4 regions of the Mesorhizobium sp. M8A.F.Ca.ET.165.01.1.1 genome follow, and region 2 is predicted to be linked to each of the others. Evidence: predicted binding sites of a transcription regulator. Region 2 holds the regulator's gene; each other region holds the start of a gene.

Region 1 (3,364 bases), on a different contig from region 2:
GCCCACAGCAAGGTCACCAGTCCGGCGGGCGCCGGTTTGATCAGCGCCGGCACGAAGACGTGGTAGGCACCGAAGCGCACGCCGAGCCGGCGAAGCGCCGCGCGGCCTTCCTGGTCGAGCGACTTCATCTCCTCGGCGATGTCGCGGCGATTGATGAGGCCGAAATTCTCGACCAGCTGGAAGGCGATGCCGCGGCCGATACCGGAAATCTGATCGGCATTTTTCAAGTCGACCAGCGGCTTCAGCAGGGATTCGATCTGGAAATTGACGAAGCGCTCGGCGCGCGCGGCGACCTTGTCGCGCGCCGGGCCGGTGAGCTGTTCGTCGGCCAGCAGCACCAGGCGCGGCTTCAGCGCGTCCTCGCCCGAAACCAGCGTGCCGATCGGCGCGCCGATCCAGCGCAGCGTGCCGTCCGAACCGAGCGCTAGATCGCCATTGGCGCAGGCACCGAAGCGCTCCGCGCGTGCATCGAATTCGGCGGCCAGCGCCTTTTGCGCGGCCGTGCGCACGGCCTTGGCGTCTTCGCCGCCGGCGGTCTGGTCGGCGGTGAAGCGGAACCCTTGTAACTCGCCGACGTGATGGCCTTCGACAAGGACGGTTCCGGTAGGACTGATTTCGGCTTCAGGCATGGTATTTTCTCTAAGGCGCCGCATGAGGACGGAAGTCCTGCGGTCTACGAAGCGTTTCGTCAACCGCTCATGCAGCGCATCCGACAATCTGTCTTCGATTTCGCGCGTCTTTTCCTGCCAGTGTGCCTGATCGGCCAGCCAGCCGGGCCGGTTCGACACGAATGTCCAGGTGCGGATCTGGGCGATGCGGTGCGACAGCGTGTCGATATCGCCCTCGGTGGTGTCGGCGCGGCGCACCTGCTCGGCCATATAGTTCTCGTCGACATGACCATGCCGGGCGAGGTCCATGTAGATCGAGGCGATGAGGTCGGCATGCTGGGCGGGCGCGATCTTGCGATAATCCGGCAGCGCGCAGGCTTCCCACAGCAACGCCACGCGCTTGGCATTGGTTGCGAGCGCGCGGATGCCTTCGTCGCGGGAGAGATGTTCGAGCGCCTGGGCATCGACGGCCGGCAGTGCGCGTGTCAGGCCCTCGACCGGGGCGTTGGTCTCAATGGAACGCTTCAGCGCATCGAGGCTGGCGAAATCGAATTGGGCGGTGCGCCACTGCAGCACCTTCACCGGGTCGAAGTCATGGCCCTCGATCTTCTGGACCAGGTCCTCGTCCAGCGGATCGACCTGGCCGGTGACGCCGAACGTGCCGTCGCGCAGATGCCGGCCGGCGCGGCCGGCGATCTGGCCGAGTTCGGCCGCCGTCAAATTGCGGTACTGGTAGCCGTCGAACTTGCGGTTCTGGGCAAAGGCGACATGGTCGAGGTCGAGGTTGAGACCCATGCCGATCGCGTCGGTGGCAATGAGATAGTCGACATCGCCCGACTGGAACAGCGCCACCTGGGCATTGCGGGTGCGAGGCGACAGCGCGCCCAGAACCACCGCCGCACCGCCCTGCTGGCGCCGGATCAGCTCGGCGATGGCGTAGACCTCGTCGGCGGAGAAGGCGACGATCGCGGTGCGCCGTGGCAGGCGCGTCAGTTTCTTGGAACCGGCATAAGCCAGATGCGACAGGCGCGGCCGCGTCACCACCGAGACGCCTTTCAGCAGCCGCTGGAGGATGCCGTGCATGGTGGCCGCGCCGAGCAGCAGCGTTTCCTGGCGACCGCGCAGATGCAGGATGCGGTCAGTGAAGATATGGCCGCGCTCGAGGTCGCCGGCCAGTTGCACCTCGTCGATGGCGACGAAGGCGGCGTCGGTCTCGCGCGGCATGGCTTCGACGGTGCAGACCGAATATTTGGCGCCCGGCGGCTGGATCTTCTCCTCGCCGGTGATGAGCGCCACCTTGTGGGCGCCAACTTTCTCGCAGACGCGCGTGTAGACCTCCCGGGCCAGCAGCCTCAGCGGCAGGCCGATGACGCCGGTTTCGTGCGCCACCATGCGCTCGATGGCGAGATGGGTCTTGCCCGTGTTGGTCGGCCCAAGCACGGCGGTCACGTCGCGGCCCGACAGGATCAGCGGCTCGGTATGTTTCTGCTGGATGTTCATCGGCTCGGAAATAAGGCTTTCTGGCCTCTCGTTGTCGGGAGCGTGCCTGGACGGCGCGTATGACAGCCGACACATAGGGATTTCGGGCGCGAAGCGAAAGCGGAATGTTCCGCCCGGGTTCCGAAGACGCCCGTGTCAGCCCGCAAATCAGTTCCTGCTTAACAGTTGGAACGAGTCTGGAACGAATCAGCGACGAATCGGTGACTCCGTCAGATTCAGCTTTTGTTCACGGCTAGATATGGATTTTGCGACCATGAGTCTCACCACATGCTGAATCAGAAAACTGGCCCGTTTTATGCTAGGCGAACCTCTCTGTTAACTTTCGCCTGTGAACGAGGTCGGGGGCTCGATGCGCACTGCTCAAGATTATGAAATTGTTAATCTTTCTGAATTGTGGGTTAAGAAACTATGGGTGATCTCGGCCTATTAATGTTAACTTCCGCTCAAAGCCGGAACGAATCGGCGACAAAACAGCGTCAGCGCTATTTTCCCTTTTTGTTCCCCCAATATCTTGTGTTGTGAACAGCTTATCCACCGAGAATCCACAGGCTTGCCCACAGGTTTCGCGCAGGCGCGCTGCCGCCATTAACCTTTGCGTGCCGGATTGGGGCAGCCGCTCGTAGCGAGGGGTTTTAGGCCCAGAGCATCACTTGAAAACGGACCGGTTTCCCGGTCCGTTTTCGCCCGTCAAGGCCGCTGGTTGGTGGGCAGGCGAAAATCAATGCCTAGACGAAGTACTGGCCGCCATTGGCGGTGAGGGTCGAGCCGGTGATGAAACCGGCATCCTCGGAAGCGAGGAAGACGACGCAGCGCGCGATCTCTTCCGGCTCGCCGAGGCGGCCGACCGGGATTTGCGGGATGATGCGCTCGTTGAGCACTTTCTCGTCGATCGCCTTGACCATCTCGGTGGCGATGTAGCCCGGGCAGATGACGTTGACGGTGATGCCCGCGCGGGCGCCTTCCTGGGCGAGCGCTTTCGAGAAGCCGATGTCGCCGGCCTTGGCAGCGGAGTAATTGACCTGGCCGGCCTGGCCCTTCTGGCCGTTGATCGAGGAGATGGTGATGACGCGGCCGAACTTGCGGTCGCGCATGCCGCTCCACAGCGGATGGGTCATGTTGAAGACACCGGACAGATTGGTGTCGATCACCTCTTTCCACTGCTCGCGCGTTATCTTGTGGAACATGGCGTCGCGGGTGATGCCGGCGTTGTTGACCAGTACCGAGACAGGGCCGAGGTCGGCCTCGATCTGCTTGAT
Region 2 (3,364 bases):
GCGGTCCTCAGTTCGCTGGCGATGCCCTTCGGCGCCGACGGCCCGTTTCTCTACGTGATGGGCAAAGGCCTGACAGCGATGATCGCCGTATCGTCATGGATATCGGAGCGCTCGCCAATCGATGGGGTAGGTCTGATCTCGCAGCAATCCGTGCTGCTGGTGGCCGTCGCGCTGGTCATCGCGACGATGGCGACGACCTGGCTGCGGCTCGCGGCACTGCCATTCGCACTTGCCGGTCTGTTGACTGTGTCGGACATACGCACGCCCGATGTGCTGATCTCGGAAGACGCACGGCTGGTCGCACTGCCGATAGGCAATGGCGAACTGGCCGTCAACCGGGAACGTCCGAACGAATTCGCGGCCGACAACTGGAAACGCGCTCTGGTCTCCGAAACAATCGTCAAACCGGAAATGTTCGACAAGGCGGACGGGCAATTCGATATTGCCGCTCCCACCGACCTGCCGCAGGGATCGCCGTTCTATTGCCGCGAAGGCCTTTGCCTTGCCAGGCACCCTTCCGGCGCGATCGTCGCCTATGTCGAGGATCGCAAGAACACCTGGAAAGCCTGCGCCTTCGCCGACCTGATCGTCGTCAATGACGCGACCGCCTATGACGCCTGCCACAATCCGCTGGTTGTCGTCGTCACGAAACGGCAGCTCGCCCGCAAGGGAAGTGCTGCCGTCTTCTTCGATCCCCAGTCGGCCACAACCCCGGCTGTGATCGAATTCGCTGTCGACGGACCATACCGGCCCTGGCACGAGCAGCGAAAATTCTCACGCGAGGCGAGGGGGCTGCCGCCCTATAAGAGGGGGCTGCCGCCCTATAAAAAGCCAGACAAGTCCGATGGCAAACCGGCTCAGTAGCGCCTGATCAGCCCGACCAGCTTGCCTTGTACCTTGACTCTGTCCGGCCCGAAAATGCGCGTTTCGTAGGCTGGATTGGCGGCTTCGAGCGCGATCGAGGCGCCTTTACGGCGGAACCGCTTCAGCGTCGCTTCCTCCTCGTCGACCAGCGCCACGATGATTTCGCCCGGACTTGCCGTGTTGGCATTGCGGATGATGACCGTGTCGCCGTCGAAGATACCAGCCTCGATCATCGAGTCACCCTTGACCTCCAGCGCATAGTGCTCGCCGCCCATGATCATATCCGGCGGCACCGAGATCGAATGCGTCTGATGCTGGATGGCATCGATCGGCACACCGGCGGCGATACGGCCCATGACCGGGATGGACACGGCTGAAACCACATCGTCGTCATTGCCGGCCGCGGGCAGACGCGAAGGCGCCGTTGCCGGCTTGAGCTGGCGGCCAAGATTGTTTTGACCAAGGCTGCCCTGGATGACGCTGGGCGAAAATTTCTTTGCCGCGTTCAGGCCGGGCGCGATCGAATCCGGCAGCCGCAGCACCTCCAGCGCGCGCGCCCGATTGGGTAGCCGGCGAATGAAGCCGCGTTCCTCCAGCGCCGTGATCAGGCGATGAATCCCGGATTTGGAGGCAAGATCGAGCGCTTCCTTCATCTCGTCGAAGGAGGGCGGTATCCCGCTTTCCTTGAGCCGTTCGTGGATGAACATCAGCAGTTCATGTTGCTTGCGTGTCAGCATGGCGGCCCCCAAGGCATTGAACGAAGGTCTGAACCAGAATCGAAAAAACAAACCCAGAACAAACACTATCTGTTCCAGTTGTGTTCCGCAACCGTTTAAAGTTTAATGAATTTGTTAAGGCTGCGGATGTTTTTTGTCCGCTACGGCGGGCAGAAGCCGACCTTTTCCGCCATCGGCAGGCCCATTGAAATCGTTATGGTTAATGGCCTGTGGCCCATCCGCTCCCGAGTTTGGCGTCAGCCGTTCGGAAGGCTTTCCCCGGGCGGATTGTATAATTTATCGGTCCATTATTCGCGGAACGAAACGAAACCAAAACGCCAACGACTGGCAGCTTCGGGGCAGCGATGGACCCAGGCGTCCGGCCCCACTCCGACCAACGCGTGCGAATAGGTGTCGCGGAAGCGCCGGAGTCATCCCGAACCAGCTTTCAAGCTGCCGGCGCGGGCGGCGTATTTGGTCGCGCCGCTGTCTTCGCTGTGGACATAGACGTGCAGGGTGTAGCCGATATGGGCCACCATCAGCGCCTTGGCCCGCTCGACGTCACGATCGAGTGCCGCTTCCATGATCGCGGTATGGTGTTCGATCGCAATCGCTTCGCGCAGCGCCTCCATCGCCTCTTCGTAGCCATCCTTGAGGCCGGCCGCGGCCCGCAATGTCGGCGCCAGACCAAGAAAGCGATGATGCCGGCGCAATTGATCCGAGATCGTCGAGCGGAAACGCAACAGCCAATCGCATGTGGCGGCACTCAGCAGCGCCGCATGGAAAGCCTCGTGATTCTCGTCCCATTTGTCGACCGCCGCATCCGACGGATCGTCGACGGCGGTCTTGCAACGGGAGAGCCGGTAGTGGGCGGTGACCACGGCATCTTCCCATTCCTTGCCGCCTTTCTCCATCGATTCGAGGAACAGGGGGATCTCGACCACCATCCTGGCGCGCGCCAGGTCCTCCAGTTCGGCCCGCGACACCCGAGCCACGGTAAAACCGCGATTGCTGATGGCGGTGACCAGGCGTTCGGCCTCAAGCCGCGACAAGGCTTCGCGCAATGGCGTCCAGCCGACTCCATAGGTGCCGCGCAGTGCACTCAGTTTGAGCGGGGCGCCGGGCATGAGGCGCGTGGTCAGGATATCGCGCCGCAACAGCTGATAGGCTGCCTCCGTCTTTGTGGAGCTCGTTTGATCCTGCATCGCGGTCCATCCGTCGTCTGGCAGGGAAAATTATATATGATGTAGGGGCATGGCAAGAATTATATATAATGTTTGACACAAGCCGGCGGACTGACCATGATCGTTTGCAGTAGCCGCGCTGCAAGCGGCGCTGATCAAATCTGGGAGGAAATGATGTTGAAGTCGAAATCCGCTTGGTTGTCGGGTTTGTTCATGGCTAGCGCGTTGATGGTGAGCGCCGGCAGTGCCGCCGCCGACCAGATACGCATCGGCATTGCCAATTTCGGCGAGCACCCCCAGCTCAATGCCGCCATAGCCGGCTTCAAGAAGGCGCTGACGGACAATGGCTTCGTCGAGGGCAAGGACGTCGTCTATACGGAAAGCCATACCAATTTCGATGCATCGCTGGTGCCGCAGATGATCGCCAAGCTGCAGGCGGAGCAGCCCAAGCTGATCTACACCATCACCACGCCGGTCTCGCAGATCGCCAAGAAGGCGCTCGCCGGTTCCGGCATTCCAATCGTCTTTGCCGCGGTCACCGATCCAGTGGCGGCCAAGCTGGTGCCGTCGTGGGATTCAGGTGACGAAGGCATGACCGGC
Region 3 (3,364 bases), 110 kb from region 2:
CTACTTCGAGCGCACCCGACAAATATTTGCCGGTGATCGAATTGGGGTTGGCCATCACCTGCTGCGGCGTGCCCTGGGCGATGATCTCGCCGCCATGGATGCCGGCGGCCGGACCCATGTCGACGACATAGTCGGCATGCAGGATGGCGTCCTCGTCATGCTCGACGACGATCACCGTGTTGCCGATGTCGCGCAAATGCTTGAGCGTGTCGAGCAGACGCGTGTTGTCGCGCTGGTGCAGGCCGATCGACGGCTCGTCCAGAACGTAGAGCACGCCGGTGAGGCCCGAGCCGATCTGCGAGGCCAGCCGGATGCGCTGGCTTTCGCCGCCCGACAGCGTGCCGGAATTGCGCGACAAAGTGAGATAGTCGAGACCGACATCGTTGAGGAAGCGCAGGCGCTCCCGGATTTCCTTCAAGACGCGGACAGCGATCTCATTCTGCTTGTCGTTGAGCTGCGCCGGCAGGTCGGTAAACCAGCGATCGGCATTGCGGATCGACTGTTCCGTCACTTCGCCGATATGCTTGCCGCCGATCTTCACCGCCAGCGCTTCAGGCTTCAGCCGATAGCCCTTGCAGGCCGGGCAGGGCGTTGCCGACATGAAGCGCTCGATCTCCTCGCGCATCCAGGCGGATTCGGTTTCCTTCCAGCGTCGCTCGAGATTGGGGATGACGCCTTCGAAGGTCTTGGTCGTCTTGTAGGAGCGCAGGCCGTCATCATATTGGAAGGTGATTTCGCGCTCGCCGGTGCCGCGCAGGATCGCCTCCTGGGCCTCGGCGGAAAGATCCTTGAACTTGTCGCCGAGCTTGAAGTTGTAGGCCTTGCCCAATGCCTCGAGCGTCTGCGAGTAATAGGGCGAGGTCGACTTCGCCCACGGGCTGACGGCGCCGTCGCGCAGCGACACGTTCTCGTCGGGCACGACGAGGTTGGGATCGATGGCGCGCTGGCTGCCGAGACCGTCGCAGGTCGGGCAGGCGCCGAACGGGTTGTTGAAGGAGAACAGCCTGGGTTCGATCTCCGGAATGGTGAAGCCGGACACCGGACAGGCAAATTTTTCCGAGAACAGGATGCGCTCATGCGTCTCGTTCTTGGATTTGTTGACCGAATCCTCGCCGGTCTGGCTGGCGTCGAGCGGCTTGTCGGCGAACTCGGCCACCGCCAGCCCCTCGGCCAGCTTCAATGCCGTCTCGATGGAGTCGGCGAGACGCGTGGCAAGGTCGCCGCGCACGACGATGCGGTCGACGACGACGTCGATGTCGTGCTTGTATTTCTTGTCCAGCGCCGGCACGTCGGCGATTTCATAGAAGACGCCGTCGACCTTGACGCGCTGGAACCCCTTCTTCTGCAACTCCAGCAGTTCCTTGCGGTATTCGCCCTTGCGGCCGCGCACGATGGGCGCCAGCAGGAACAGGCGCGTGCCTTCCTCGACCGCCAGTACCCGGTCGACCATCTGGCTGACCGTCTGGCTCTCGATCGGCAGGCCGGTGGCCGGCGAATAGGGCACGCCGACACGGGCAAACAGAAGCCGCATATAGTCGTAGATCTCGGTGACGGTGCCGACCGTCGAACGCGGGTTCTTCGAGGTGGTCTTCTGCTCGATGGAGATGGCCGGCGAAAGGCCGTCGATCTGGTCGACGTCGGGCTTCTGCATCATTTCGAGGAATTGCCGTGCATAGGCCGAGAGGCTCTCGACATAGCGGCGCTGGCCCTCGGCATAGATGGTGTCGAAGGCGAGCGATGATTTGCCGGAGCCCGACAGGCCGGTCATGACGATCAGGCTGTCACGCGGCAGGTCGAGATCGACATTCTTCAGATTGTGTTCGCGCGCCCCGCGAATGGAAAGGAATTTATGGTCGGCCATCGCCGGTCGCCGCCTCAGATCTGGAATTCATGGGATTGGCGGGTTTTTCCCGGCCATCCCCTATGTAGGTCTTTTTGCCGCCACGTCGAGAGACGCCACAACTCCCGACAGAAGTCGTTTAACCGTCTTTCGCGCGAAGGGGCAAGCGCAAAGAACAAAGACCGAACACGCTCCTGACAAAGCTGTGCGGAAACTGACCCTGACGTAACCTCCCGGCGATCACATTTTTCCGTAACCGGCTATTGATGGTTGACGCGACCGGCTCACGGGGGCAGTCTCCAGAGGTCAGCGAAGCCGGCCGTCTTTCGATGGCCTCGCCGCCCCAAGGCGGCCTGCGAGACGCCGCAGGCATTTGCGATTTGCGCTTCGCGATGGCAATGTCGCAACGGACAAAAGGAGCGGAGCATGACGCCACCGGACAGTCCCCCAGGGCTCCACGTCTCGTTGGAGCCGAGGCAGGCATAAGTGCCAGGGTATAGCGTTTGCGCCACCAGACAAACCGTGACCTGCCATATCCCCCAAAATTAGAGACTGTTAGTCGGATCGTCGGCTGAATGCCGCGAAGCATCCGAAATCCAACGCCGGCAGTACACTCCCGGCAAAAAATGGATTTGAGATCCAGAAAAGCCCCGTCCGTTTGCCCCAGGCACGGCGGGGCTATTCTTTTGGGCGGGCTCGAGTTTGCAGGACCGATCTTTTGCCCTACCTGGGCGGCTTGATCCCGCCAACCCCGACATCGACCGTGATGCTGCCGGAAATCCTGACATCCGTATCGCCGATCTTGAACTGCCCGTTGCCGCTGCTAGGGAATGCGTCGTCGGGTTCGGGCACCGGGGCTGGCTTGGCGATGCGATAGTCGCCGCTCACGCCGGGCAGGGCGCCTTTCCGAGCCGACGACGAGGCGCCGTCGGCAAGTGCCGCACAGGAGAAAAGGCCGACGATGGCGAGCACCATGGTGGCTGTGACACGGTGCAATGGTCTTGATCGATGTGCGTCGGTCATCCCCCTGTTATAGGGACCTGCCGCCACTTGAACCAGACCGGTATCGTCAAATCTTCGTTCTCGGGTCACGCCGCCTTTTTGCGGGTGTCGAAAACATGGTCGACAAGGCCCCATGCCTGGGCCTCGCGGGCCGTCATGAAATGGTCGCGGTCGAGCGTGCGTTCGACCTCTTCATAGCTGCGGCCGCAATGCTGGGCGTAGAGTTCGGTCATGTGGCGCTTGGTCTGGCCGATGCGTTCGGCATGCCGCTGGATGTCGGAAGCTTGGCCCTGGAAGCCGCCGAGCGGCTGATGCAGCAGGATGGTGGCATTGGGCAGCGCGATCCGGCGCCCGGCCGTGCCCGCCATCAGCAGGAACGATCCCATCGACGCGGCAAAGCCCATGCACACGGTCGACACCGGGCAACTGATATATTGCATCGTGTCGTAAATGGCGAAGCCGCTGGTCACCATGCCACCCGGCGAGTTGATGTAGAGCGAAATCTCCTTCTCGGGATTGTCC
Region 4 (3,364 bases), on a different contig from region 2:
CTCCACCAGACGCGTGTCGTGATCAGTTTCGCCTGGCCGCCGAGATAGTGCGCGGCGATGTCGAGAAGCAGCGGGTCGCGCTGTATGGCGAGTGCCGCCGGGCAGTCGAGGATGCGTTCGAAATAATGGCCGCTCAGCAATGAGCGGCCAAGGCGCTTTTCGGCTTCGGCATGTTCGCCGGGCACGAATTCGAGCCGGCGGTCGAAATTGCCGTAGCAGGGCGTGCGCCGGGCGAAGCTGGCAATCTCCTCGTGGATATCAGGCGGCAGGATCAGCCCCGAGAACAGCCCGTCCGACCGCAACGCGCCGACGACGGCCTCGCGCTGAACGCCCTTGAACATCGTGTCCCCGGCATTGTCGGCCGGACGAGCGCGCTTCGCGCCCAGCCAATGCATCCGGCGCCCGGGCATGGTACGCGCCAGAACGAACATCGGCAGCCAGGCAGGGTTTTCGCGCAGGTCCTTCAGATAGGTCGGGATGCGCACGGCGATGCGGCGCAGCAGGCTGCCATTGCGTGCAATGGCCTCGAGACTGGCAGTGCCGGACTTGTCAGTGGTCGAAAGGGTCATGGGGATCCTCAAGGGTATGATGCAGCGCCGACGCAATGTCGGAGCCTGCCGTTCCGGCATGACCCAAACCCAATTCACCCGCCTTGTCGGAAAGTTACCCGCGCGTCAGTTTTTGTGCAACGCACAATGGACAGAGCAGCCGCAAAAAATCACCTCTGCCTCGGCGGCGCCGCCCAGATCTCGGCGTCGAGCTTCTTTGTCGCCAGACCGCGCGCCAACGCCTCGGCGCTGCCGGCATTCTTGGACAGAGATGCCGCCTGCCGCTTGCTGATCACCAGGCCGTCGGCGAGCGCACGGTTTGCCGAAAAGACCCGGGCCAGGAACGGCGGACGGCTGCCCCGCGCCCGCGAGAACCGGGCGGCCATTGTCTGCCTGGCGGTATGGGCGACAACCGCGTCGATCCAGCCCTCCACCAGCCTCGCACCCGGTTCGAGAAACAACAGCCAGTCACCCTTGGCCTGGCGAATGCCGGCGGCGATGCCGCCGCTCCCCACATAGTGGCAGCCGGCATGCTCGGCCACGCGATGCGTATGGTCGGTGGAGCCGGTGTCGCAGACGACGACATCGCGCACCACGCCCTCGACCGCGCCGCCGATCAGCGTCGCCAGCGTGCGGGCGAGACCCTCCTCGTCATTATGCGTTTCGATGAGAACACTGAGCATCATGAGCCGAATAGCGGAAAGCGCCGACCGACGCCAGTTTTTGCGCCGCACCATAAAAAGTTCTTGCTTTGTTCTCATCAACAAAATAGGAATAATTTCATGAGCAGAGCGATTCGACAGAACATGGACAGTCCCTGGGAGCGGGCGAAGATGGAACCGATCATGCGCGCCGACATTGCAGCCTTCGGAGCAGGACGAGCCGAAATGGCCAACGCGATGATCGAGCAGAGCGGCATGCGGGTCCGTCCGGACCGCAACCGCGGCCGGTCGGCAGGCATCAATCCGTCCGGCCGGTTCGAACCCGTGAGCCGACATGTCTTCGACGACGGCTGGAGTTCGCTGGAGGAACTGCCCCCGTTCAAGACCGAGGTGCAGGTGGAGAAGCCGCGCTCCATCATCACCCGCAACGAATCGCCGGACATCTCCTTCGACCGGTCGATCAATCCCTATCGCGGCTGCGAGCACGGCTGCGTCTATTGCTTCGCGCGGCCGACACACTCGTTCATGGGCCTGTCGCCGGGCCTGGATTTCGAATCCAAGCTGTTCGCCAAGCCGGACGCGGCACGCCTGCTCGACAAGGAGTTGTCGAAGGACGGCTACCAGCCCCGCACCATCGCCATCGGCACCAACACCGATCCCTACCAGCCGATCGAGAAGCAGTACCGGATCATGCGCGAAATCCTCGAAGTGCTGGAGGCACGCGGTCATCCGGTCGGCATCGTCACCAAATCGGCCCTGGTGGTGCGCGACATCGACATTCTGTCGCGCATGGCCGAGCGCGGGCTCGCCAAGGTGGCGCTGTCGGTGACGACGCTCGACCGCATGCTGGCCAGGACGATGGAACCCCGCGCCTCGACGCCGACCAAGCGGCTGGAAGCGATCAGGCAGCTTTCGGAGGCCGGCATTCCGGCTTCGGTGATGGTGGCGCCGATCATTCCGGGCCTGACCGACCAGGAGATGGAACGCATCCTCGACTCGGCACACCATGCTGGGGCGCGCGAGGCTGGCTATGTGGTGCTGCGCCTGCCGCTGGAGGTCAGCCCGATCTTCAAGGACTGGCTGCTGCGCCACTATCCCGACCGCTATCGCCACGTCATGTCGCTGATCCGTTCGATGCGCGAAGGCAAGGACTACGATTCGGAATGGGGCAAGCGCATGAAGGGCGCCGGCCCCTATGCCTGGCAGATCGGCCGGCGCTTCGAAATCACCGCCAAGCGGCTCGGCCTCAATGCGGAGCGGCGCACGCTGCGGACTGACCAGTTCGTGGCCGCCGGCAAGGACCAGGAGCAGTTGATGCTGCTCTGAAAATTGAAAATCGCCGCGGCTGTTCATGACCGCCGCGGCCAAGAATCCCGTCCGGCCTGCCCCGGCCTGCAGACGGTGCCCTCCCGGTCCGGCGCCCCACCCGACCCGGAGGGACTTGCGGAGAATCGGAGCCGATGCGAACCTCGCCGCAACATGGCTCGCGCGCGTTCTGATTCTCCGCTTCTCTTCGAAATCGTCGAGAAACCCGATTTCTCCTTCGAGACGAAGGCGATGGCCGATGGTTTGTGGCCGGTCGCGGGGATGGACGAAGCCGGCCGTGGCCCGCTGGCGGGTCCGGTGGTCGCGGCGGCAGTGGTGCTCGACCCCGCCAACATTCCCGAAGGGCTCGACGATTCCAAGCGGCTTAGCCACTTGCAGCGCGAAGCGCTGTTCCTGCGCATCCTCGGTTCCGCGCTCGGCGTCTCGATGGCGTCGATCAGCGCGGAGGGTATCGATGGCAGCAACATCCTCAAGGCGAGCCTCGAAGCGATGCGCCGCGCGCTGGTCGGGCTGCCGGTTCAGGCAAAGCTCGCGCTCGCCGATGGGCGCGACGTGCCGCCGGGACTGCCCTGCGAGGGACGCGCGCTGGTCAAGGGCGACCAGCGCTCGCAATCGATCGCCGCCGCCTCGATCGTCGCCAAGGTCATGCGCGACCGCATGATGTGTGGCTGCGGCAATCATCACCATCGTTACGGCTTCGAAGTCCATATGGGCTACGCCACGGCCCGGCATCGCACGGCGATCGAGGCGCACGGGCCGGTAGCGCGGCTGCACCGCACTTCGTTCGCACCATTCAGGCTTGGGGGTGTCGAGGTGGTTGAGGAAGAG

The links. The regulator LexA, encoded in region 2, represses DNA repair genes until DNA is damaged. The targets are predictions, from matches to a motif close to TGTTCNNNNTGTGTTCNG.
Region 1: a site for LexA is predicted at 2,275-2,292, ahead of EN808_RS25975 (helicase-related protein). Genes of this name have one in related genera too.
Region 3: a site for LexA is predicted at 2,012-2,029, ahead of uvrA (excinuclease ABC subunit UvrA). Genes of this name have one in related genera too.
Region 4: a site for LexA is predicted at 1,290-1,307, ahead of EN808_RS15205 (PA0069 family radical SAM protein). Genes of this name have one in related genera too.

The regions. Positions count from the first base shown of each region.
Region 1 is NZ_SRTH01000012.1:79,427-82,790, forward strand. Features, by position in the region: gene EN808_RS25975 (helicase-related protein) at 1-2,108, opposite strand, end outside; gene phbB (acetoacetyl-CoA reductase) at 2,834-3,364, opposite strand, start outside.
Region 2 is NZ_SRTH01000003.1:636,610-639,973, forward strand. Features, by position in the region: gene EN808_RS12390 (ComEC/Rec2 family competence protein) at 1-864, shown strand, start outside; gene lexA (transcriptional repressor LexA) at 858-1,601, opposite strand; gene EN808_RS12400 (GntR family transcriptional regulator) at 2,012-2,785, opposite strand; gene EN808_RS12405 (ABC transporter substrate-binding protein) at 2,939-3,364, shown strand, end outside.
Region 3 is NZ_SRTH01000003.1:526,275-529,638, forward strand. Features, by position in the region: gene uvrA (excinuclease ABC subunit UvrA) at 1-1,861, opposite strand, end outside; gene EN808_RS11815 (hypothetical protein) at 2,564-2,815, opposite strand; gene EN808_RS11820 (ATP-dependent Clp protease proteolytic subunit) at 2,929-3,364, opposite strand, start outside.
Region 4 is NZ_SRTH01000004.1:410,552-413,915, reverse strand. Features, by position in the region: gene EN808_RS15215 (hypothetical protein) at 1-569, opposite strand, end outside; gene EN808_RS15210 (glycosyltransferase) at 719-1,231, opposite strand; gene EN808_RS15205 (PA0069 family radical SAM protein) at 1,382-2,536, shown strand; gene EN808_RS15200 (ribonuclease HII) at 2,690-3,364, shown strand, end outside.